Regions from separate parts of the Streptomyces sp. NPDC050422 genome, predicted to be linked through region 1. Evidence: riboswitches for the same ligand, from Rfam matches in the RefSeq annotation. Region 1 holds a riboswitch; each other region holds the start of a gene.
What was found. Region 1 has a riboswitch for S-adenosylmethionine ahead of ACIBJG_RS08235 (aminotransferase class V-fold PLP-dependent enzyme). Riboswitches for the same ligand answer to the same signal wherever they lie in the genome.
Positions count from the first base shown of each region.

Region 2: another riboswitch for S-adenosylmethionine. It lies ahead of ACIBJG_RS18640 (putative leader peptide); the one in region 1 lies ahead of ACIBJG_RS08235 (aminotransferase class V-fold PLP-dependent enzyme).
Region 3: another riboswitch for S-adenosylmethionine. It lies ahead of ACIBJG_RS21445 (hypothetical protein); the one in region 1 lies ahead of ACIBJG_RS08235 (aminotransferase class V-fold PLP-dependent enzyme).
Region 4: another riboswitch for S-adenosylmethionine. It lies ahead of thrC (threonine synthase); the one in region 1 lies ahead of ACIBJG_RS08235 (aminotransferase class V-fold PLP-dependent enzyme).

Region 1 covers NZ_JBITIE010000005.1:24,323-30,015, forward strand. The annotation lists gene ACIBJG_RS08225 (cytochrome bc complex cytochrome b subunit) at 1-1,002, shown strand, start outside; gene trpD (anthranilate phosphoribosyltransferase) at 1,125-2,189, shown strand; SAM riboswitch class IV at 2,275-2,392, shown strand; gene ACIBJG_RS08235 (aminotransferase class V-fold PLP-dependent enzyme) at 2,566-3,945, shown strand; gene ACIBJG_RS08240 (Lrp/AsnC family transcriptional regulator) at 4,224-4,505, opposite strand; partial or broken gene ACIBJG_RS08245 (rhomboid family intramembrane serine protease) at 4,502-5,288, opposite strand; gene ACIBJG_RS08250 (hypothetical protein) at 5,449-5,691, shown strand.
Region 2 covers NZ_JBITIE010000011.1:53,807-59,499, reverse strand. The annotation lists gene ACIBJG_RS18655 (NADase-type glycan-binding domain-containing protein) at 1-144, shown strand, start outside; gene ACIBJG_RS18650 (four-carbon acid sugar kinase family protein) at 184-1,383, opposite strand; gene ACIBJG_RS18645 (flavodoxin family protein) at 1,635-2,087, shown strand; SAM riboswitch class IV at 2,291-2,403, shown strand; gene ACIBJG_RS18640 (putative leader peptide) at 2,443-2,559, shown strand; gene ACIBJG_RS18635 (LLM class flavin-dependent oxidoreductase) at 2,633-3,859, shown strand; gene ACIBJG_RS18630 (NtaA/DmoA family FMN-dependent monooxygenase) at 3,878-5,281, shown strand; gene ACIBJG_RS18625 (GNAT family N-acetyltransferase) at 5,443-5,693, shown strand, end outside.
Region 3 covers NZ_JBITIE010000013.1:20,976-26,668, reverse strand. The annotation lists gene ACIBJG_RS21450 (cytochrome P450) at 1-854, opposite strand, end outside; gene ACIBJG_RS21445 (hypothetical protein) at 1,059-1,493, opposite strand; SAM riboswitch class IV at 1,541-1,650, opposite strand; gene ACIBJG_RS21440 (phosphocholine-specific phospholipase C) at 1,765-3,834, opposite strand; gene ACIBJG_RS21435 (SAM-dependent methyltransferase) at 4,030-4,845, opposite strand; gene ACIBJG_RS21430 (DUF262 domain-containing protein) at 5,119-5,693, shown strand, end outside.
Region 4 covers NZ_JBITIE010000014.1:56,548-62,240, forward strand. The annotation lists gene ACIBJG_RS22705 (cold-shock protein) at 1-188, opposite strand, end outside; gene ACIBJG_RS22710 (MoaD/ThiS family protein) at 634-912, opposite strand; gene thrC (threonine synthase) at 947-2,239, opposite strand; SAM riboswitch class I at 2,255-2,381, opposite strand; gene ACIBJG_RS22720 (glucosyl-3-phosphoglycerate synthase) at 2,535-3,473, shown strand; gene ACIBJG_RS22725 (trehalose-6-phosphate synthase) at 3,527-4,918, shown strand; gene otsB (trehalose-phosphatase) at 4,895-5,693, opposite strand, start outside.

The DNA of each region.
Region 1 (5,693 bases):
GCCCGGTTCTACTCGATCCACATCCTGCTGCTGCCGGGCATCATGCTCGGGCTGCTGGTGGGCCACCTGATCCTGGTCTTCTACCACAAGCACACGCAGTTCGCGGGTCCCGGCCGGACGAACAAGAACGTCGTGGGCATGCCGCTGCTGCCGGTGTACATGGCCAAGGCCGGAGGCTTCTTCTTCCTGGTCTTCGGTGTCATCGCCGTCATCGCGGGCATCGCCTCGATCAACCCGATCTGGGCCATCGGCCCGTACCGCCCGGATCAGGTGTCCACCGGCGCCCAGCCCGACTGGTACATGGGCTTCGCCGAGGGTCTGGTCCGAGTGATGCCCGGCTGGGAGATCAACCTCTGGGGTCATACGCTCGTCCTGGGCGTGCTCATCCCCCTGGTGCTCTTCGGTGTGATCCTGGGTGCCATCGCGATGTACCCGTTCATCGAGTCCTGGGTCACCGGGGACAAGCGCGAGCACCACATCCTGGACCGCCCGCGCAACGCCCCGACCCGTACGGCCTTCGGTGTCGCGTGGATCACGGTGTACTTCATCGGCCTGGTGGGCGGCGGTAACGACCTCTGGGCGACGCACTTCCACCTGTCGCTGAACTCCATCTCGTGGTTCGTCCGGATCTTCTTCTTCGTCGGACCGGTTCTCGCGTTCATCGCCACCAAGCGGATCTGCCTCGGCCTTCAGCGCCGTGACAAGGAGAAGGTGCTGCACGGGCGCGAGTCCGGGCTCATCAAGCGCCTGCCGCACGGTGAGTTCGTCGAGGTCCACGAGCCGCTCGCACCCGCGCAGCTGCACACGCTCACCGCGCACGAGCAGTACAAGCCGGTCGAGATCGGCCCGACGGTCGACGAGAACGGTGTCAAGCGCAAGGTGTCCCTGGTGCACAAGCTGCGGGCCAAGCTCAGCAAGGGCTTCTACGGCGAGAACAACCAGATCGCCAAGCCCACCGCCGAGGAGTACAAGGAGATCACCAGCGGCCACGGCCACCACTGATCACCTGAACTGATCGCCACAGCAGGAGCCCCGTCCATCGCATGGACGGGGCTCTTCGCTGTCCCCGGGGCTCGATAGGGTGGTCCCGTTCCTTTTATCGGCTGTGGACCCAGGAGTGGACCATGAACGTTGTGACCCCGGTCGGCGGCGACAGCGTGGCGGCTCGTTCCTGGCCCGGCGTGCTGACCCCCCTGCTGCGCGGCCAGGACCTGACCGCGGACGACACCGCCTGGGCGATGGACCGCATCATGAGCGGCGAGGCGACCGATGTGCAGATCGCCGGCTTCGCGGTGGCGCTGCGCGCCAAGGGCGAGACCGTCACGGAGGTTTCCGGCCTGGTCCGCGCGATGTACGAGCACGCCACGACCATCCATGTGCCCGGCCGTACGGTCGACATCGTGGGCACCGGCGGCGACATGGCCAAGACGGTCAACATCTCCACCATGTCGGCGATCGTCGTGGCGGGGACGGGCGCCAAGGTCGTCAAGCACGGCAACCGCGCCTCGTCGTCGGCCAGCGGCTCCTCCGACGTCCTGGGCAAGCTCGGCGTCAATCTGGAGCTGCCTCCGCAGCGCGTCGTCGAGGTCGCCGAGGAAGCGGGCATCACCTTCTGCTTCGCCGTGAAGTTCCACCCCGCCCTGAGGTACGCGGCGAAGGCCCGGGCGGAGCTCGGCGCGCCGACCACCTTCAACATCCTCGGCCCGCTCACCAATCCGGCCAAGGTGCGGTCGCAGGCGATCGGCGTCGCGGACCTCCGGATGGCGCCCATCGTCGCGGGCGTCCTCGCCGAGCGCGGCAACTCGGCCCTGGTCTTCCGGGGTGACGACGGCCTGGACGAGCTGACCACCACCGCGACCTCCCGCGTCTGGATCGCCAGGGACGGCGCGGTGCGCGAGGAGGCCTTCGACCCGCGCGACGTCGGCCTGGACCTGGTCCCGGTGGACGCCCTGCGCGGCGCCGACGCCTCGTACAACGCCGATGTGGCCCGCCGGCTGCTCGCGGGGGAGACGGGGCCCGTACGGGACGCCGTCCTGCTCAACTCGGCGGCGGCTCTCGTCGCGCTGGACCCGGGGCAGGGCACGCTCGCCGAGCAGCTCACCGCGGGGATCACCAAGGCCGCCGAGTCCATCGACTCGGGCGCGGCGGGCCGGGCGCTGGAGAGATGGGTCGTGGCCAGCAACACCTGAGAGGGCGTCGGGTACGAGACGGGGCGCAGTCCAGATCATGGACTGCGCCTTGCGCGTTTTCGTACGTATGGCAAGATGCTGCGCAGGTCATGAGTGACAGCGACTACGGCCCCGGCCCGCTGTCCGGCAACCCTCCGTCCGTGGCGGGGTGCCCCGGGTGAAGACCAGGCCGCAGGCAGCGAGGTCTGCGGCAAGCGCGGACCCCTCGACATCGTGAGATGTCCACCCGTGGGGTCCTGGTCCTCAGGGAGCCTCTTGTGAGCACGCGAATGCGATAGGGCTTTCGGCCCTACTCCGCACACCTCTCTTTCTTCCTTCCGTGCTGCCGCGTATCCGCAGGCACGCGGAATTCGCCTGCCTGTTACGGGAGTTCGTCATGTCTGTCCTCACTGCTGCCGCCGACCAGTCGATTTGTGCCCCCCTGCCGGTTCTGGGCAAGGATGTGACGGTTCCGCTGGTCACCGGCGGTGAGGTCACCTACGCCGCGCTGGACTACGCCGCCAGCGCCCCGGCCCTGCAGCGGGTGTGGGACGACGTGGCCGCGTACGCGCCTTACTACGGCAGCGTCCACCGCGGTGCCGGCTACCTCTCGCAGCTCTCCACGGACCTCTTCGAGTCCAGCCGTGAGAGCGTCGCGGAGTTCCTCGGCTGCCGCGCCGAGGACCAGGTGGTCTTCACCCGGTCCACCACCGACTCGCTCAACCTGCTCGCCGCCGTCCTGCCCGCCGACTGTCAGGTGTTCGTCTTCGAGACCGAGCACCACGCCTCGCTGCTGCCCTGGCGCGACGCCCGGGTGACGTACCTGAACGCCCCGCGCACCCCGGCCCAGGCCGTCGAGACCCTGGAGCGGGCGCTGGCCGACCGCGACCCCTACGGCCCCGCGCTGGTCTGCGTCACCGGCGCCTCCAACGTCACCGGCGAACTGTGGCCGGTCAGGGAGCTCGCCGCCGCCGCGCACGCCCGCGGCGCCCGGATCGTGCTGGACGCCGCCCAGCTCGCCCCGCACCACCCCGTCGACATCGCCGAGCTGGACGTGGACTGGGTCGCCTTCTCCGGGCACAAGCTGTACGCGCCCTTCGGCTCCGGCGTCCTCGCCGGCCGCTCCGACTGGCTGACCGATGCCGAGCCGTACCTGGCCGGCGGCGGCGCGTCCCGCCAGGTCGCCCGGCGCGCCGACGGCGGGGTGGACGTCGAGTGGCACACCACCGCCGCCCGCCACGAGGCCGGCTCGCCCAACGTCATCGGCGTCTACTCCATCGCCTCCGCCTGCAAGGCGCTCACCGAGGCCGGCTTCGACAACCTCGTCACCCGGGAGCAGCGGCTCGTCACCGAGGTCCGCGCCGGACTCGCCGAGGTGCCCGCGGTCAAGGTGCTCTCGCTGTTCGGCGACGACGCCCCGCGGGTCGGCGTCATCTCGTTCGTGGTGGAGGGCTGGAACAGCTCGCACTTCGCCGCGGCGCTCTCGGCCGAGTACGGCATCGGGGTCCGCGACGGACTGTTCTGCGCCCACCCGCTCGTGCGCACCCTGCTCGGCACCGACCCGCAGGACGTCGGCGAGTGCGGCGCGCCGGAGGCCGAGCCGGGTCAGAAGTCCCTCAACGCGATCCGGGTCAGCTTCGGCGCCGGTACGCCGGACGAGCACGTCGAGCGCTTCCTGCGGGCGGTCAAGGAGCTCGTGAACGAGGGCGCCCAGTGGAAGTACCGCACCGAGGGCGGCCGTTGCGTCCCGGACCGTGGCGAGGCCACCCAGGTCTGAGGCCCCTCAGCACGTTCGGCCGGGTACGGACAGCCGTCCGTACCCGGCCGAACGTGCTGAAGCCCTAGGGCGTGTTTCGAAAGTCCCGCCTGCCGGGCGGCGTCTGGCACTTCCCCGAGCTCTCGGCTTCGCTCGAGGAGGGGAGACCCATTGCTCGCGGCGTTGCCGAAAAGTCCTAGCAGCTCCGCTACGAGGAGTTCCCGGCGCCTTGCGATCGCACGCACCAGACGCCGCCCGGCCCGTCCTCCGGGTGGACGGCGCTACTTTCGAAACACGCCCTAGGCGTCCAGGCCGATGGCGAAGGCCGCTTCCAGGTCGTGCTGGGAGTACGTACGGAACGCGACGTGTGTGTCGGTCCCCTCGACACCGGGGATCTTGCTGATCCGGCCGGGGATGACATCGGCGAGATCGTCGTGCTTGGACACCCGGACCATGGCGATCAGGTCGTAGGTACCGGTGACCGAGAAGACCTCGCTGACGCTGTCCAGCGCGGCGATGGCCTCGGCGATCTCGGGAATCCGGTCCACGCTGGTTTTGATGAGCACGATCGCGGTGATCACGGCTGGCTTTCTCCCTCGGTGGCCGTGGCTGGAGACTTCACTCTAGAGCCTTGCGTCGGGGTCTTGCCGGGCTCGGGCCCGAGGCAGGGCTCCGGGGTCACGCCGGTACCGCCCCCAGGCATAGAGGAACCCGGTGGCGAAGCCGACCACATGGGCGAGGTAGGCGACCCCGGGGCCGCTGCCCGCGCCCTCGGCCGCCAGCCACTGCAGGACGAACCAGAAGACCAGCACGATCCAGGCGGGGAAGCGCAGCGGCAGGAACAGCAGGAACGGGAACAGGCTGGTGACCCGGGCGCGGGGGAAGAGGTAGAGGAACGCTCCCAGGACCGCCGAGATCGCCCCCGACGCGCCGACCAGCGTCTGGTCGGACGTGGAGTGCGCGGCCGCGTAGGCGAGCAGGGCCAGATAACCGCAGCCGAGGTAGAAGAACGCGAACTCGGTGTGGCCCATGCGCTCCTCGGCCATCGCCCCGAACACGTACAGGAACAGCATGTTGCCGAGCAGATGCAGCCAGCTGCCGTGCACGAACAGTGCGGTGAGCGGGGTGAGCACGGCGTGCGCCGAGCCGTCCCACAGTTCGCTCGGGATCACCCCCCAGCGCTCGAAGTACCCGGCCTGGGCGGCGAGCAGGGCGTCCGCGGTGCCGAAGACCGGGTTGAACCCCGACAGCGGGCTGATCACGAAGACCACGCAGCACAGGGCGATGAGGGCGTACGTCACCGGCGGCCCGCCCGAGGTGGCCGCCCGCAGGAGTCTGCCGGCCGCAGCCCGCCGATCGATCATGAACAGAGCATGACGCAAGCGGAGGGAACGGGACAGACCGCCTCGCCGTGCCGGTGGGAAGCACCGAGGCCGTAGGGTTACCGGAGGACATCCGCAGTTCGACGGCGCACCGCGAGATCCTTGTCCGGCAGCTCACGGCTCGACGAAAGAGGACGCAACGATGACGACGGTTCCCCAGCCGACCGACGGGACCCGCTGGCGCTGCACGCTCTGCGGAAACCTGACGAGGTTCGACGTGACGCGGTCGTCCAAGGTCGTCGAGTACGTCCACCTCGACCTGGCCGGTGAGTCCAGCGTCGAAGAACGCGAGGTGGTCAGTGAGACCATCGAGTCGGTGCGCTGTCGTTGGTGCAACGCGGTGGACCAGATCGAACTAGTCGACAGGCCGGGTGCCGACTCCTGACG
Region 2 (5,693 bases), on a different contig from region 1:
GCGGACCAGGCGGGCCAGCAGACCTTCGACGTGCGCGGATCGGAAACGGTCGGTGTGCGGCTCACGGTGGAGTCCGCGTACGGCGCCGACAAGGGGCGCAGGGTGGCTGTGGCGGAGGTCGAGTTCTTCGGCCACGAGTCCTGACGCCCGGGTGATACGGCCCCGACTGCCGTAGCCCTGCGGTCAGGGACGGGGCGCGTCGGTCCGGTCTGCCGAACGCCGGACGAGGTGACACAGCCGCAGGAGCAGCTCGTCGTCGCCGAAACCACCTGCCTTGATCAGGACGGGGAGCGAGGGCGGTACGAGCGGGGTCCCGCGGGCGACGCCGGGCTCGGGTTCGTCGAGCAGGTCCATGCGGTCGACGCCGAGTGCCTGAAGCACGGTCGTGGCCGTCTCGCCGCCGGTCACGACGAGCGCGTCGACCAGGCGCTCCTCGGCCAGTTCCCGTACGACCGCGGCCAGGGAACGGGCGAACGCGCGGGCGGTTCGTGGCGACCGGCGCTCGTCGGGTGTCTGCAGAGTGAGAACGGGGGACGTCAGGGAGCGCAGTGCTTTCACCGTCGGAGCGGGATCATCCCCGACGGTGACTCCCTGCACGTCGGCCTGTGCCCGGAGCACGGCCAGTTGCCGTCGGGTCGACGGGTTGGCACTGCCGACGACGACGAGGGGGCGGCGAGCCGGTGCGGGTGCGGCGGCAACCGCCCCGTCACCGGGTGCGCACCGTCGTGCCAGGGCGGCCGCCAGTCCCGGGGAGCCGACCCACAGCACGTCGTCGAGGTGCGGGACCGCCGCCACGACGCGGTCGAGGTCGTCGTCCGTCGCGGCCGAGCAGACGATCAGCGCGCGTCGGCCGATCAGCACGGGCAGTTCGGCCGCCCGTCCGGGCCCGATCGGAACGGCGTCCGGGAACACCGCCGTGAGGTCCGAGCACCGCACCGGATGCACAGGGTCGCGGGCGAAGCCGCTCTCATGGACCGGCACGCCCCACACGTACTGGACCGCTTGCCGCGTCACCCTGCCCTCCGCGGGGAAGGCGGGGGCGATGACGACGGCTCGTCGCCGCGAACCCGCCCACGCTGCCCGGACCTCGGCCGCGACATGGCCGCGCAGGGTCGAGTCCACCGTCTTGAACAGGAGCGTGGAGCCGGCGAACAGGCGGGCTGCCCGCCCGGCACGCGTCGCGGCGGCTGCCTCGTCAAGCAGCCGGGTTCCCAGGTCGACCGCTGTCACACCCGGGGCCTGCGGGAGTGCTGTCGCCGGGGCGGACAGGAGGACCCGCGCCTCGTGACCGGTCCGGCGGAACGGTGCGGCACCGTCCCCGGCGCTGGTGAGATCGTCCGCGAGGATGCCGATGCTCTGCCGGGCGTCCCGGCCGGACCTCATGCCGCACCTCTGCGTCGACCACTCATGGATGCATAGTCGATGACATCGAGGACACGGGGCAATCGATTCGGCAGATGAGCTCGGCGTCGGTCCTCAGCAGGCCGGACCACCGGAAGCGCCGGAGACGAGTGGTGCCGGCCCGCCCGCGGTGGTCGCGCCGCGCCGGGCGGAACCGGCCGATGCCCGCAGTGCGCGCCGCACAAGGCGGACCGCGCTTGCGGCCGCGGTGCGGGCACGGCAGGGTTCCCGGTGTGGCTACCTTGCTGATCGTGCATCACACGCCCTCGCCGAACTGCCAGGCACTGTTCGAAGCCGTCGTCTCCGGTGCGACGACGGACGAGATCGAGGGCGTACGGGTCGTACGCCGCGCCGCGCTCGCCGCGACGGCGTCCGACGTGCTCGCCGCCGACGGCGTTCTGCTCGGGACCCCGGCGAACCTCGGCTACATGTCGGGCGCCCTCAAGCACTTCTTCGACCAGGTCTACTACCCGTGTCTGGACGCGACGCAGGGCCGCCCCTTCGGGTACTACGTGCACGGCGGCAACGACGTGACCGGGGCGGCTCGGGCCATCGAGTCCATCACGAAGGGCCTCGGATGGCGCCGCGCGGCCGACGCCGTGACCGTCACGGGAGAACCCGCCAAGTCCGACATCGACGCGTGCTGGGAGCTCGGGGCGACCCTCGCAGCCGGTCTGACCGACTGAACCGGTGGCCCCGAACCGGGGCACATCCGGTCCGGGACGACCACCACGGTTGCCAGGAACCCTCCGCAGAAGGGGACTTGCACGGGTTCCGGCCGGACGGAACAGATCGCGCGGCCGCGTTGTTGTGACTCAGGGCACGGCGAGCACGACCATGATCCACGGGGCATTGCGCGGCGCGGCCGTCGCGCGTAGCGTTCGCGGCAGGTCATGAGCGTCAGCGTCAAGCCCTGGCTTGCTGACCGGCAACCCTCCCGCGCGGCGGGGTGCTCCAGGTGACGACCAGGCGGAGCCCGTCCGGGTTCCGCAAGCGCGAGGCCCCAGGGCCCGCCGAGCCGGAAGAGCGGAGGCGAGGGCCATGCCAACGGTGTCCTGCCCGCTCGTCAAGGTGCTCGCCCCCCGGCGCCGCGTCCACCTCTACTCCCGGCCGCACATCGACCTCCAGCGCGTGGCCGGCGCGCTCTGTTGTTCCTGACCCGTACCCGCGACGCCGCACCTCCCGACGAGGCCCGGCGATCATCCACGGTCGTTCAGGAAGGCACCCTCCCGTGTCCGCATCGTCCTCCCCGCACCCTCCCCTTCCCACCCCTCTCCACCTGGCCGTCGCGCTCAACGGCGCGGGCTGGCACCCCGCCGCCTGGCGCGAGCCGGTGGCCCGGCCCGAGGAACTGCTCACCGCCGCGTACTGGACCGACATCGTGACCGAGGCCGAACGCGGCCTGCTCGACTTCGTGACGATCGAGGACGCGCTCGGGCTCCAGTCCTCGCAGTTCGCCGAGCCCGACGACCGCACCGACCAGGAGCGCGGGCGGCTCGACGCGGTGCTCATCGCCGCCCGCGTCGCCCCGCTGACCCGGCACATCGGGCTCGTCCCCACCGTGGTCGCCACCCACACCGAGCCGTTCCACATCTCCAAGGCCATCGCCACCCTCGACTACGTGAGCACCGGGCGGGCGGGGCTGCGCGTCCAGGTGTCGGCCCGGCAGCACGAAGCCGCCCACTTCGGCCGCCGTACGTTCCCGCGCTTCGGCGTCGACGAACTGGACACCCCGGCCGTACGCGAGCTGACCGGCGAACTCTTCGGGGAAGCCGCCGACTACGTCGAGGCGGTGCGCCGCCTGTGGGACAGCTGGGAGGACGGCGCGGAGATCCGGGACGCGGCCACGGGACGCTTCATCGACCGCGACAAGCTGCACTACATCGACTTCGAGGGCCGGCACTTCAGCGTCAAGGGCCCCTCGATCACACCCCGGCCTCCGCAGGGCCAGCCCGTCGTCAGCGCCCTGGCGCACCGGAGCCTGCCCTTCCGGCTGGTGGCCCGCTCCACGGACATCGGATACGTCACCCCGCACGACACCGGTCACGCCGTAGCCATCGTCGAGGAGATCCGCACCGAACAGGCGGCAGCGGGACGGGCGGCGGACCCCCTGCACCTCTTCGGGGACCTCGTGGTCTTCCTCGACGACGACCCCGCGGCCGCGGCGGCCCGCCGCGACCGTCTCGACGGCCTCGCGGGACACCCGTACTCCAGCGACGCGAAGGTGTTCACCGGCACACCCGCGCAACTGGCGGACCTGCTCCAGGAATGGCAGTCGGCAGGGCTCTCCGGCTTCCGGCTGCGCCCCGCCGTGATCGGCCACGACCTCCCGGCGATCACCCGCGACCTGGTGCCGGAACTGCAGCGCCGAGGCGCCTTCCGGACCGCCTACGAGGCCGACACCCTGCGCGGGCTGCTCGGACTCGCCCGCCCCGCCAACCGCTTCGCCACCGTCTGAGCCGGAGGGACCACCGACATGAGCACCAGCAACGGCGCCGGCCACAGCACCGGCAAGCCGCTCAAGCAGATCCATCTCGCCGCCCACTTCCCGGGCGTCAACAACACCACCGTGTGGAGCGATCCCGCGGCGGGCAGCCACGTCGAGTTCAGCTCGTTCGCGCACTTCGCCCGCACCGCCGAGCGCGCCAAGTTCGACTTCCTGTTCCTCGCCGAGGGGCTGCGCCTGCGCGAACAGGGCGGTGAGATATACGACTTGGACGTGGTCGGGCGCCCCGACACTTTCACCGTGCTGTCCGCCCTCGCCGCCGTCACCGAACACCTCGGCCTCACCGGCACGATCAACTCCACGTTCAACGAGCCCTATGAGGTGGCCCGCCAGTTCGCCAGCCTCGATCACCTCTCGGGTGGGCGCGCGGCGTGGAACGTCGTCACCTCGTGGGACGCCTTCACGGGCGAGAACTTCCGCCGGGGCGGATTCCTGCCGCAGGAGGAGCGGTACTCCCGGGCCAAGGAGTTCCTCGCCACGGCCAACGAGCTGTTCGATTCATGGCGCGGCGACGAGATCGTCGCCGATCAGGGGTCGGGGACCTTCCTCCGGGACGTGCGGGCCGGATCCTTCGTGCACAAGGGGCAGCACTTCGACATCGAGGGGCAGTTCAACGTCCCGCGCAGCCCGCAGGGCCGCCCGGTGATCTTCCAGGCCGGCGACTCCGACGAAGGACGGGAGTTCGCGGCGGAGGGCGCCGACGCGATCTTCAGCCGCTACAGCACCCTCAAGGAGGGGCAGGCGTTCTACACGGACGTCAAGGGCCGCCTCGCCCGCCACGGCCGCACCCCTGACCAGCTGCTGATCCTCCCCGCGGCGACCTTCGTCCTGGGCGACACCGACGCCGAGGCGCAGGAACTGTCCCGCGAGGTCCGGCGGCAGCAGGTCAGCGGTGCCACCGCGATCAAGCACCTCGAGTTCGTCTGGAACCGCGACCTCTCCTCGTACGACCCCGAGGGACCGCTCCCCGACATCGATCCGGACCTCGGCGAACACACCGTCGCCCGCGGCCGCGCCCAGGTGCGCATGTACCGTGACCCGCTCGCCACCGCCCGGGAGTGGCGGGAGCTCGCGGCCGCGAAGAACTGGTCGATCCGCGATCTGGTCATCGAGACCGGAAACCGTCAGGCCTTCGTCGGCTCGGCGGCCACCGTCGCCCGGACCATCAACGACTTCGTCCAGGCGGACGCCGCCGACGGCTTCATCCTCGTCCCGCACATCACCCCCGGCGGGCTGGACGTGTTCGCCGACACGGTGGTGCCCCTCCTCCAGGAACGCGGAGTGTCCCGTACCGAGTACGAGGGAACGACCCTGCGCGACCACCTCGGCCTGCCTCACCCCGACGCCGTCGCGGCCCGGCGGGTGGCCTCATGAGGTTCCTGCCCAGGGTCCTCGGGCGCCTGTCGATTCTGTCCGGCTCCACGACGGCCGACGCGGAATCCGGCTGATCGGCAACACCGTCGTGAGGCGCCTGCGCCGGCCGTTTTCATCCGGCGCACTGTTTTCATCCGACGCACTGTGACGAGGGATCAGCCATGGGCAACAGCACCGCGATCCGCCTGATCGAGCCCACCGACGCCGCTCCGATCGCCGCGCACCGGGTGCGAGACCTGGAGGCCTTCCGGCGGTGGGAACCGGCCCAGCCGGCCGGCTTCTTCACCCCGGAGGGCCAGGTGGAGCGGATCGACCGTCTGCTGGCCGGACACCGGACCGGCGGGGTCTGGCCGGGCGTGGTGCTCGCCGACGACCAGGTGATCGGGCAGATCACCGTCGGAGGCATCCTGCC
Region 3 (5,693 bases), on a different contig from region 1:
CGGCCTCGGGCCATGGAGTCGGCGAACGCGTCCTCGGTGAGCATCAGCCGCAGGGAGTTGCTGACCCAGTCTGCGGTGGTGAGGTGCCCGGCGGCCGTGATGGCCATCAGGTCGAGCATGTACTCCTCGTCGGTGAACGCCTCGGGGAAGGCGAGCATGCGGGAGGTCACGTCGTCCCCCGGCACGGCCCGCTTCGCGGCCACCAGCCGGGCCATGTGTTCCCCGAACCGCAGATGGGCGCTCTGCGCGTCGGGGCCGCCGTCGGCGAGGTCCTTCAACACCTGGGCGATGTCGGCGCCTTCGTCGTCGGGGAACCCGACCAGACGGGCGAGGACGAGTACGGGGAGGGGCTCGCAGAAGTCGGCGACGAGATCGGCCGTGCCACGGCTGCACACGTCGTCGATCAGCCGGTCCGCCAACTGCTCGCAGTGGCTGCGGATTTCGAACGGGTCAGCACCTTCGAGGGCCGGTCCGACCATGCGCGCGTGCCGTCGGTGTTCCTCCCCCGCGCTGAAGTAGATGGAGGGCAGGGGTCGCCCCACCATCGGCAGCAGGGGCCAGTCGTCGGGGATATGGGGCCACTGGTTCCACAGTCCGACGTCGCGCGGGAACAGCTCGCCGTCGCTGGTGACTTGGTGGAGCTCCCGGTACCCGATGACCAGCCAGGCGGGGAAGCCGCCCGGCAGCTCCACGGGGACGACGGGCCCGTGATCACGCCGCATGGCGCGGTACACGGCCTGCGGTTCGGTCTGGAACCCGGGCCCACCGAGCGGCACGGCACCGGCGTGAGCCGGACAGTCGGGGGGCGGAGAAGGAGAGGGCGGCGCGGGCTCTGTGGAAGAAGGGCGCGTCATGAGTCCTGACTCCTGTGGCGACAGCTGAACGCGTCAAGATCATGCGATCAACGCATGTTCACTATAAGGATTTTGTGTGACCTCGGAACGGTCAACAGCGATCAATCCCACGCCATGAACGGAACAACAGGACGACATCTCAGCACAATTACTGAGCATCGCGATGTACCGCACGAGCTCACCGAGCGGCCGCGACGGGACGGACTACGCCAGAGAGGCACGCCCCCCGGCACAGGCGCCCTCGCACAGCTCGCCGCCCTCCAGCCCGACGTTGACCAGCCCGGCAGCACCCCCGGCCCTGGCACCGGCTCCCCCACCGTCGCCGTCGCCGTGCACGAGCTTCAACGCATGCCAGCGCGCCAGCCAGTACACCCGCCCGCGGTGGCCGGCGAGGGTCTCCCGCAACGCTCCGGGAGCGTGCGTCCACACTGCGGGGAGGCCGCCCGCGTAGTCGAAGGCGGCCCGCAGTTCGACCCACCCGTCGTCGCGGACGTCCCCGGAGGTGAGCAGGATCTCGACGGCCTGCCCCGGCTCCTGGCGGCACTTCTTGGCGTGGATCCAATGCACGCGGTGACCCGCGGCGTAACGGGAGCAGTCGTCGCTCCGCACGGAGTCGTTCTGGGTGAGATGACGCAGCATGGTGAGGTTCGCCTTCCGGGGTGTGGACCCCGGATGCCCTGCACCGCGGTCCGCTGTTCCCCGTACCCTTCGCACGGGGCAGGTCGTCACCCGGAGCACCCGCAGCGGAGCGGGGTGCCGTCCAGCAAGCCGGGGCTGTGCACTGGAACTCATGACCCGAACAAGACTCTAACTCACGCACACCGCACGACCCGACGGGCGGTCAGGGGCGAGTGGCGCCCACGCACGGACACCGCCCGCCCCCCCCCGAACCGTCCCGAGGCGTATCCACTCACCCGGTGACGAGACCCGGGTCGCTCCTGCCGGCCCGGCCGGTCTCGACGTGTCCGGCGTAGCGCCGCAGGAACGTGGCGTCCACGTCGGAGACGACGGTGACGTCGTACCAACTCCTGCTTCCCCGCAGGTCAAGCACGTGTTTCACGGTCGCACCCGCACGGACCGCGAAGGTCTGCACCCCTCCCCCGTACCCGGCGGCGCTGCGTACGGTCAGACGCACGTTCGCGGACCCGGCGTTGACGAAGGTGAGCTCCAACCCACCGCCTGCGGCGACATGACGTGCCGTCACCTCGGGGCCCGCCGCCACCTTCCCGCCGGCCCTGAAGGTACGCAGGAAGCCGTTGGGCCCATGGACGGTGAGGTCGGTCACTCCCTTGGAATAGGCGGTGTTCCAGCTGTCCGCGAGGGACTTGCCGGCCTCGGTGGTGTAGGTCCAGGGCCCGTCGGTGCGGTTCGCGGAGCTCACCAGGAACTGCGCCCCCGCGGCGGCGCCACCGCTGAAGGTGAGGCGGTACTTGCCGGTGGCCGGATCGGCGGCCCCGTCGACGAAGGGTGCGTAGCGCAGCGGCCGGGTGGGCCGGTCCCCCTTCTCCTGCTTGGGCACGCTGCCGGTCGCGGGCGGTACGGGAACGTAGTCGGGGTGCCGGAGGCGGTCCGGCGGCTCGTAGGCGTCGGTCGACGGCAGCGAGATGTCCGAGGCGTCCGTACGACCGAAGTCGAACGCGGAGGTCAGATCGCCGCAGACGGCGCGCCGCCAGGGCGAGATGTTGGGCTCGTGCACGCCGAAGCGCTGCTCCATGAAGCGGATGACGGAGGTGTGGTCGAAGACCTCGGAGCAGGCGAACCCGCCGGTGCTCCACGGTGAGACGACCAGCATGGGCACCCGCTGACCGAGCCCGTAGGGCCCGGCGGTGTACCGGATGTCGCCGGGAAAGTAGTCGGCGGAGGTGTCGACGGTGGACAGCCCCTGCGCGGGTCCCGACGGCACGAAGGGCGGCACGACGTGATCGAAGAAGCCGTCGTTCTCGTCGTAGGTGATGAAGAGGGCGGTCCGGCCCCAGACCTCGGGGTCGGCGGTCAGCGCGTCCAGGACCTGCGAGATGTACCAGGCGCCGTAGTTGGCCGGCCAGTTGGGATGCTCGCTGTATGCCTCCGGAGAGACGATCCACGAGACCTTCGGCAGCGTCCCGGCCCGGACGTCGGCCTTCAGGTCGTCGAGGAGACCGCCGCCGTTCTTGATGTCGGTTCCGGTGCGGGCCTTGTCGTAGAGCGGATCGCCGGGCGCGGCGTCGCGGTAGCTGTTGAAGTAGAGCAGCGAGTTGTCACCGTACGTACCCCGGTAGGCATCACTGATCCACCCCCAGGACCCGGCGGCGTCGAGCCCGTCGCCGATGTCCTGGTAGACCTTCCACGACACTCCGGCCTGCTCCAGCCGCTCGGGGTAGGTGGTCCACCCGTACCCCGCCTCGTCGTTGCCGAGCACGGGACCGCCACCGGAACCGTCGTTGCCCGTGTGTCCGCTCCACAGGTAGTAGCGGTTCGGGTCGGTGTTCCCGATGAACGAGCAGTGGTAGGCGTCGCAGACGGTGAACGCGTCGGCGAGGGCGTAGTGGAACGGGATGTCCTCGCGGGTGAGGTGAGCCATCGTCGTCGCGGTCTTGGCCGGCACCCACTGGTCGTACGCACCCTTGTTGAACGCCCGGTGCCCGCCGGCCCAGTCATGGTTCAGGTCCTGGAGGAACTGCATGCCGAGCTCGTCGGCGGGCGGCCGGAACGGCAGCACCTCCTTGCCGAGGAGGTCCTTCTGATGCCAGACGGGCTTCCCGCTGGGCAGCGTGACCGGACGCGGATCACCGAAGCCGCGGACGCCGTTCATGGTGCCGAAGTAGTGGTCGAAGGAACGGTTCTCCTGCATGAGGACGACGATGTGCTCGACGTCCTGGAGGCTGCCCGTGCGGCCCCGCGCGGGGAGGGAGGCGGCGCGGGCGATGCTGCTCGACAACGCGGTGTAGGCGGCCGTGCCTCCGGCGAGTTGCAGGAGGCGGCGACGGTCGAGTTCTGCCATGGGTGGGGGCCTCTGCGGGGTGAGGGGGCGTGGGGGCGAAAGCGACTGGAGTGTTCCAGAAGCGGGCGGCCCTACGGAAGACCCGTGCGGTGTGCACGCGGTGGCGGTCGGCGGAACATCCGGCGACGGAACAGGCCACGACACACTGCCCGCGCGACCACGAACGCGCCATCCCCCGGTCCGCCCCCATCGCCCCTACGCCTTCACCCCCACGCCTCCGAAGGCGTCCACATCGGCCGCCACCGTCGCACTGTCGGCATCGGGATGCCATGCGCTGAGGCGTACGAACCCGGGCTCGATCATGCGCAGGCCGTCGAAGAGCGTCTCGATCTCCTGGGGCTCACGGACGTAGTACGGCACGGCACCGCTCTCGATGTACGCCTTCTCCGCGGCGATCATGCCCTCGCTGGTCCGCGTGCCGTCGTACACGACGAGGAGACTCCCGGACGGCAGCCCGTCCATGAGAGCGCCCACCACCTCGCGCGCACGGGCGAAGTCGTCGGCATGGCCGAGTATCCCGAGCAGCATGAGCGCGACGGGCCGCTCGAAGTCGAGGGTCTTCGCCGCCTCGGCCAGGATGGCGTCCGGCCGGTAGAGGTCGGCGTCGATGTAGTCGGTGACACCCTCCGGCGCACTGGTGAGCAGGGCCCGCGCATGAGTGAGCACCAATGGGTCGTTGTCGACGTACACGATGCGCGCGTCCGGAGCGATGGTCTGGGCCACCTGGTGGGTGTTGTCGGCGGTGGGCAGCCCGGTCCCGATGTCGAGGAACTGCCTGATGCCGTGTTCCTGGACCAGATGGCTCACGGACCTGCGCAGGAACTGCCGGCCCGCCACTGCCACATCGACGAGCCCGGGGAAGAACGTCTTGATCTGATCTCCGACCTCACGGTCGACCTCGTAGTTGTCCTTGCCCCCCACGAAGTAGTTCCAGAAGCGGGCCGAGTGAGGGCGCGTGGTGTCGATCCGCGCCGATATGTCAGCCTGGGCAGTCACTTGGTTCTCGCTCACGAGTGCCTCCTGGCACAAACGATGTTGAGGGACGCGTTCAATCTATCCGGGGGCATGGCCGGCTCTCGTCACCGCTGCGAACGGCAACTCGGATCAGGCCACTGCGGCCGTGCACGGGGCATACGTAGCGGAGGTCACGGGCGGAGGCGCGCCTACGGCTTCCACGATCCGTCCCCGGCCCCGGTACGGCACCGGCCAACACTGGTAATTTTGCGGCACATCACGTGTTGGTCCCGGCGGGGTACCGCCGGGTCGAGAGGGCGGGCTGCGTACGTGCAAATCTCACAGATCCTGGACAAGGTCGACGCCGGCGATATCGCCCTCCCGGAGTTCCAGCGCGGGTATGTATGGACCCGCGACCAGGTACGCGGATTCTTCCAGTCGCTGTACCGCGGCTATCCCATCGGTGGATTCCTCACCTGGAGCACCAAGGCAGAAGGTGCCGACACGCGAGGCGACTCGTCGGGGAAGGACGGCACCATTCATTTGCTGCTGGACGGGCAGCAGCGCGTCACCACCCTGTACGGCGTGACGCGTGGCCGGCCGCCCCGCTTCTTCGAGGGCAACCCCGCCACGTTGACGGGTCTGCACTTCAATCTGCAGGACGAGACGTTCGAGTTCTACGCGCCGACGAAGATGAAGGGCTCCCCGGTCTGGGTGGACGTCACGGCCCTGTGCCAGGGCGGCCTGGGGACTCAATTGCTGGCTGTCACCCAACTCGCCGAAGGCGACACGGCACTCCAGTCGACGTACATCGAGCGCCTCAATCGCATCACGCAGATCAAGGAACGCATCGTTCACATCGACGAGGTCACCGGCAAGGACAAGACCCTCGACGTCGTCGTCGA
Region 4 (5,693 bases), on a different contig from region 1:
ACCATGTCCGCCTGGGGCCCCTTCTGGCCCTGCGAGATCTCGAATTCAACTCGCTGACCCTCTTCGAGGGTGCGGTACCCGTCCATCTGGATCGCGCTGTAGTGGACGAAAACATCCGCACCACCGTCGACCGCGATGAAGCCGTACCCCTTCTCCGCGTTGAACCACTTGACGGTGCCCTGAGCCATGCCTAACTCCCCTATTACTGGCCCTTGCACGGGACCGCACTTCGCGGACCCGGGTCAGAACTCACCCTCCGACAGGAGAGGGTGCGTGCGCCGGAACGCGTCGACCGCGGCCGAATGTATCTGCCCAACTGCCCTCTGCAACAGGTCAATCGGACGAGAATTCTGGGCAGCACCGATCGCCCGAATGTGAGGGATTCATGAGATTCCAGGGCAAGTCAGGCCAGGCAAAGGCGACTTATGGCGCAAGGAGCTCACGTACTTTGGCTGCATCTTGTCGTGGCCAGGCGCATTCTCATATGCGGGGGGCACGGGCAGCGAAGGGGGCTTCCCTCACTGTACCGCGCTCAACCATGCAGAATTGCCCCCTCCGCTTCTCTCGCGGAGGGGGCAATCGTGGTCACGCTGTGAAGTCGGCCCGGCGGCCTCGAAGGGCCCGGGCCGCGGCTCAGCAGCCGCCGGCGACGGCCGGGATGATCGAGATACCGGCGCCGTCCGGGGTGGCCGCGTCCAGGCCGCCCTCGAAGCGCACATCGTCGTCGTTGACGTACACGTTCACGAAGCGGCGCAGCTTGCCCTGGTCGTCCAGTACGCGGGCGGCGATGCCCGGGTGGTCCTTCTCCAGGGACTGGATGACCTGGGAGAGGGTCGTGCCCTCGGCCGGGACCTCGGCCTGGCCGCCCGTGTAGGTGCGGAGGATGGTGGGGATACGGACCTTGACGCTCATGGTGGGTGCCCTTCCTGAAGTCTCGGGTGAGTGGTCAGCTGGTGCCGAGGCCGGCTTCGCGGAAGGCGTCCAGGCTCGGGCGGATCGTCGCGGTCGCCTGCGAGGTGGCGGCCACCGCGTCCAGCGTCTTGAGGCCGTCTCCGGTGTTCAGGACGACGGTGGTGAGCGCCGGGTCCAGCAGGCCGGCGTCGATCAGCTTCTTCGTCACGCCGACCGTCACCCCGCCCGCGGTCTCGGCGAAGATGCCCTCGGTGCGCGCCAGCAACTTGATCGCGTCGACGACCTGCTCGTCGTTGACGTCCTCGACGGCGCCACCGGTGCGGCGGGCGATGTCCAGGACGTACGGGCCGTCGGCCGGGTTGCCGATCGCCAGGGACTTGGCGATCGTGTTCGGCTTCTGCGGGCGGACCACGTCGTGACCGGCCTTGAAGGCGGCGGAGACCGGGGAGCAGCCCTCGGCCTGGGCACCGAAGATCTTGTACGGCTTGTCCTCGACCAGGCCGAGCTTGATCAGCTCCTGGAGGCCCTTGTCGATCTTCGTGAGCTGCGAGCCGGACGCGATCGGGATGACGATCTGGTCGGGCAGCTGCCAGCCGAGCTGCTCGCAGATCTCGTACGCGAGGGTCTTGGAGCCTTCGCCGTAGTACGGACGCAGGTTGACGTTGACGAAGCCCCAGCCCTCGCCGAGCGGGTCGCCGATGAGCTCGGAGCAGAAGCGGTTGACGTCGTCGTAGTTGCCCTCGATACCGACCAGCTCACCGCCGTACACCGCGGCCATGACGACCTTGCCCTGCTCCAGGTCGTGCGGGATGAACACGCAGGAGCGCAGGCCGGCCCGGGCGGCGGCTGCGCCGACGGCGCCGGCGAGGTTGCCGGTGGAGGAGCAGGACAGGGTGGTGAATCCGAAGGCGCGGGCGGCCTCGACGGCGATCGCGACGACGCGGTCCTTGAAGGAGTGCGTCGGGTTGCCGGAGTCGTCCTTGACGTACAGGCCGCCGGTGACGCCCAGCTCGCGGGCGAGGTTGTCGGCCTTGACCAGCTTGGTGAAGCCGGGGTTGATGTTGGGCTTGTCCGCGACATCGGAGGGGACCGGCAGCAGCGGCGCGTAGCGCCAGATGTTGTTGGGTCCGGCCTCGATGCGCTTCTTCAGCTCGTCCGGGGAGCCGCTCGGCAGGTCGTACGCCACTTCGAGCGGCCCGAAACAGGACGCGCAGGCGAAAAGGGGGCCGAGTGCGAACCGTTCTCCGCATTCGCGACAGGAAAGCGCCGCGGCGGGACCGAGGTCCACGGAAGCTTCGGTGTGTGCTGCAACAGTCTCAACAGCCATGATGGCGAGGTCCTTTCCTCATCTTCCTCGCGACGCATTTCGTCACGAGACGGAATTGGCACCTTCCCCACCTGACCTCGCGGTCGGCGGGAGGGTTGCCGGGACTTCAACGGGCCGTTCCCTCAGTCCCTCTGGATGAGCGCTGTGGCACTGGACCATGGATCCAGGCGTTTATCGGCGGACGGACCCCGGCATGCGACGGTCATCTGCGTTGTTCAAGACTGTAACCGAAGCACCGGACTGTTGAGATAGTCGTCCGTACCGCGAGATGGATCACATACAGGGAGTATCGACCGTGCTGGAAGAGGTCGAACGCTGGCTGACCAGGCGTTCCTGGTCAGCCGCCGACCGTCCGCTGGACCGTCTGCTCGACGCCGGGAACGGCGCGAGCGTGAGTGTGGTGCTGCCCGCGCTGAACGAGGCGGCGACGGTCGGGGACATCGTCACGACGATCCGGCGCGAGCTCATGGAGAAGGTCCGGCTGGTCGACGAGCTCGTGGTGATCGATTCCGGCTCCACGGACGCCACCACCGAGGTCGCCCGCCGGGCGGGCGCCCGGGTGGTCCACCGGGACGCGATCCTGCCCCGCATCCCGGCCGTCCCCGGCAAGGGCGAGGTCCTCTGGCGGTCACTCCTGGTGACCGGCGGCGACATCGTCTGCTTCATCGACGCGGACCTGAAGGACTTCTCGGCGGAGTTCGTCTCCGGCATCGTCGGTCCGCTGCTGACCGATCCCTCGGTGCAGTTCGTCAAGGCGATGTACGACCGCCCGTTCGGCGACACCACGGGGCAGGGCGGCCGGGTCACCGAAATGGTGGCACGCCCGCTGCTCAATCTGCACTGGCCCCAGCTGGCCGGTTTCGTCCAGCCGCTGGGCGGCGAGTACGCCGTGCGCCGCTCACTGCTGGAGCGGCTGCCGTTCCCCGTCGGTTACGGAGTGGAGCTGGGTCTGCTCGTCGACGCCCTGCACACGGTCGGCCTGGACGCGCTCGCCCAGGTCGACGTCGGGGTCAGGAAGCACCGCCACCAGGACGGCCAGGCGCTCGGCCGGATGGCGGCCGCGATCTACCGGACCGCCCAACTCCGCCTGTCCCGCGGGCATCTGGTGCGCCCGTCGCTGACCCAGTTCGAGCGCGGCGAGCACGGATTCGTCCCGCACACCTACCCGGTGGACACCGAGGAGCGGCCGCCGATGCGCGAGATCGAGGAGTACGTTTCACGCCGAGCGGCGTGACACCGTCCGGCTTCGCACGTTTGGGCGGTTGGTGATCGGGCTAGATTCCGCCCATGGTCTCCGAGCACGCCCCTCAGCCCGCTGCCCAGGTTCTCGTCGCGTCCAACCGCGGCCCCGTCTCGTACGCGCTGCGCGAGGACGGCTCCCTCGACTCCCGGCGCGGCGGGGGCGGACTCGTCTCCGGCCTGAGCGCCGTGGACGACAAGATGTGGGTCTGCGCCGCCCTCGGGGACGGTGACCGCGAGGCAGTGCGTCGCGGGGTCGGCGAGCCGGGCGTCCGGATGCTCGACATCGACGCGGACGTGCACGCCGACGCGTACAACGGCATCGCGAACTCGGTGCTCTGGTTCGTCCACCACCTGCTCTACCAGACCCCCGTCGAGCCCGTCTTCGACGCGGAGTTCCGCCGTCAGTGGGCCGCCTTCGAGACGTACAACCGGGCCTTCGCCGAGGCGCTCGCCGAGGAGGCGGGCGAGGGCGCGGCGGTCCTCGTGCAGGACTACCACCTGGCCCTGGTGCCCGGCATGCTCCGCGAGCTCCGCCCCGACCTCAGGATCGGCCACTTCTCGCACACGCCGTGGGCGCCCGTCGACTACTTCCGGCTGCTGCCCGACGACATCGCCGAACAGCTGCTGCGCGGCATCCTCGGCGCCGACCGGGCGGCGTTCCTGACCCGCCGCTGGGCCGATGCGTTCATCGGCTGCTGCACGGAGATCCTCGGTGGCACGGGGCATACCCGGATCGGGGTGCACGGTCTCGGTGCCGACGCGGACTTCCTGCGCCGCCGCGCGCACGAGGCGGACGTGGACGAGCGGATGGCGGCGCTGCGGGAACAGGTGGGCCCCGGCCGGAAGACGATCGTGCGGGTGGACCGTACGGAACTGTCCAAGAACATCGTCCGCGGGATGCTCGCCTACCGCGCCCTGCTCGACGGGCGGCCCGAGTGGCGCGGGCGCGTCGTCCACATCGCGTTCGCCTACCCCTCGCGACAGGACCTGGCGGTCTACCGCGAGTACACGGCCGAGGTGCAGCGCGTCGCCGACGGGATCAACGCGGAGTACGGGACGGCGGACTGGACCCCGGTCGTCCTCCACGTCAAGGACGACTTCGCCCGCTCGCTGGGGGCGTACCGGCTGGCGGACGTCGCCCTCGTCAACCCGATCCGGGACGGGATGAACCTGGTCGCCAAGGAGGTCCCGGTCGTCTCCGACCACGGCTGCGCGCTGGTGCTGTCGCGGGAGGCCGGGGCGTACGAGGAGCTGGGCGCCGACGCGATCACGGTGAACCCGTACGACGTGTCCGCCACCGCCGACGCGCTGCACGAGGCGCTGACGATGGCGGACGACGAGCGGGCGGCGCGCACGAAGCGGCTGGCCGCGGCGGCGACCGCGCTGCCGCCGCAGCAGTGGTTCCTGGACCAGCTAGAGGCGCTGCGCCAGGGCTGACAGGAACGCGACGACGGCCCCGGGCCCCGGCAGCGACAGGTCGGCGCGTTCGGCCAGTTCGGGCACTTCCGCGCTGCCGCTGCAGATCAGCAGGCCGGGGGTGCCGTCGGGGCCCTCGGTGCGGAGCTTGTCGACGGCGGCGTAGGCGGCGAGGTCGCCCAGGTCGTCGCCCGCGTACAGGACGGACTCGGCGCCGGTCTCGCGTACGTACTGGGTGAGGGCCACGCCCTTGTCCATGCCGGAGGGGCGCAACTCCAGGACCAGGCGGCCCGGTTCGACGATCAGCCCGTGGCGGGCGGCGAGCTCGCCCAGGGGGCCGCGCAGGGCGTCGAAGGCGGCCTGCGGGTCGGCGGCGCGGCGGGTGTGGACGGCGAGCGCCTGCCCCTTCTCCTCTATCCAGGTGCCGTGCCAGGAGTCGAACCGGTCGAGCACGCCGGGGAGTTCGGCCCGGACGGCGGCGACGCCGGGGTGCGGGGCGGGGGCGCGGACGGTGCCGGAGACGGCGTCCCAGCGTTCGGCGCCGTAGTGGCCGAGGACGACGAGCCGGTCCAGTCCCAGGACGCCGGCGAAGCCGCCGTAGCGGACCGCGACGCCGGCCGGGCGGCCGGTGATCACGGCGATCGACGCGACCTTGGGGGCGAGTGCGGCCAGTGCCTCGACGGTGCCGGGGTGGGCGCGGGCCTGTTCGGGGTCCGGGACGATGTCGGCGAGCGTTCCGTCGAAGTCGAGTGCGATGACGGCGCGGTCGGGCCGGGCGAGGAGCGCGGCGAGACCC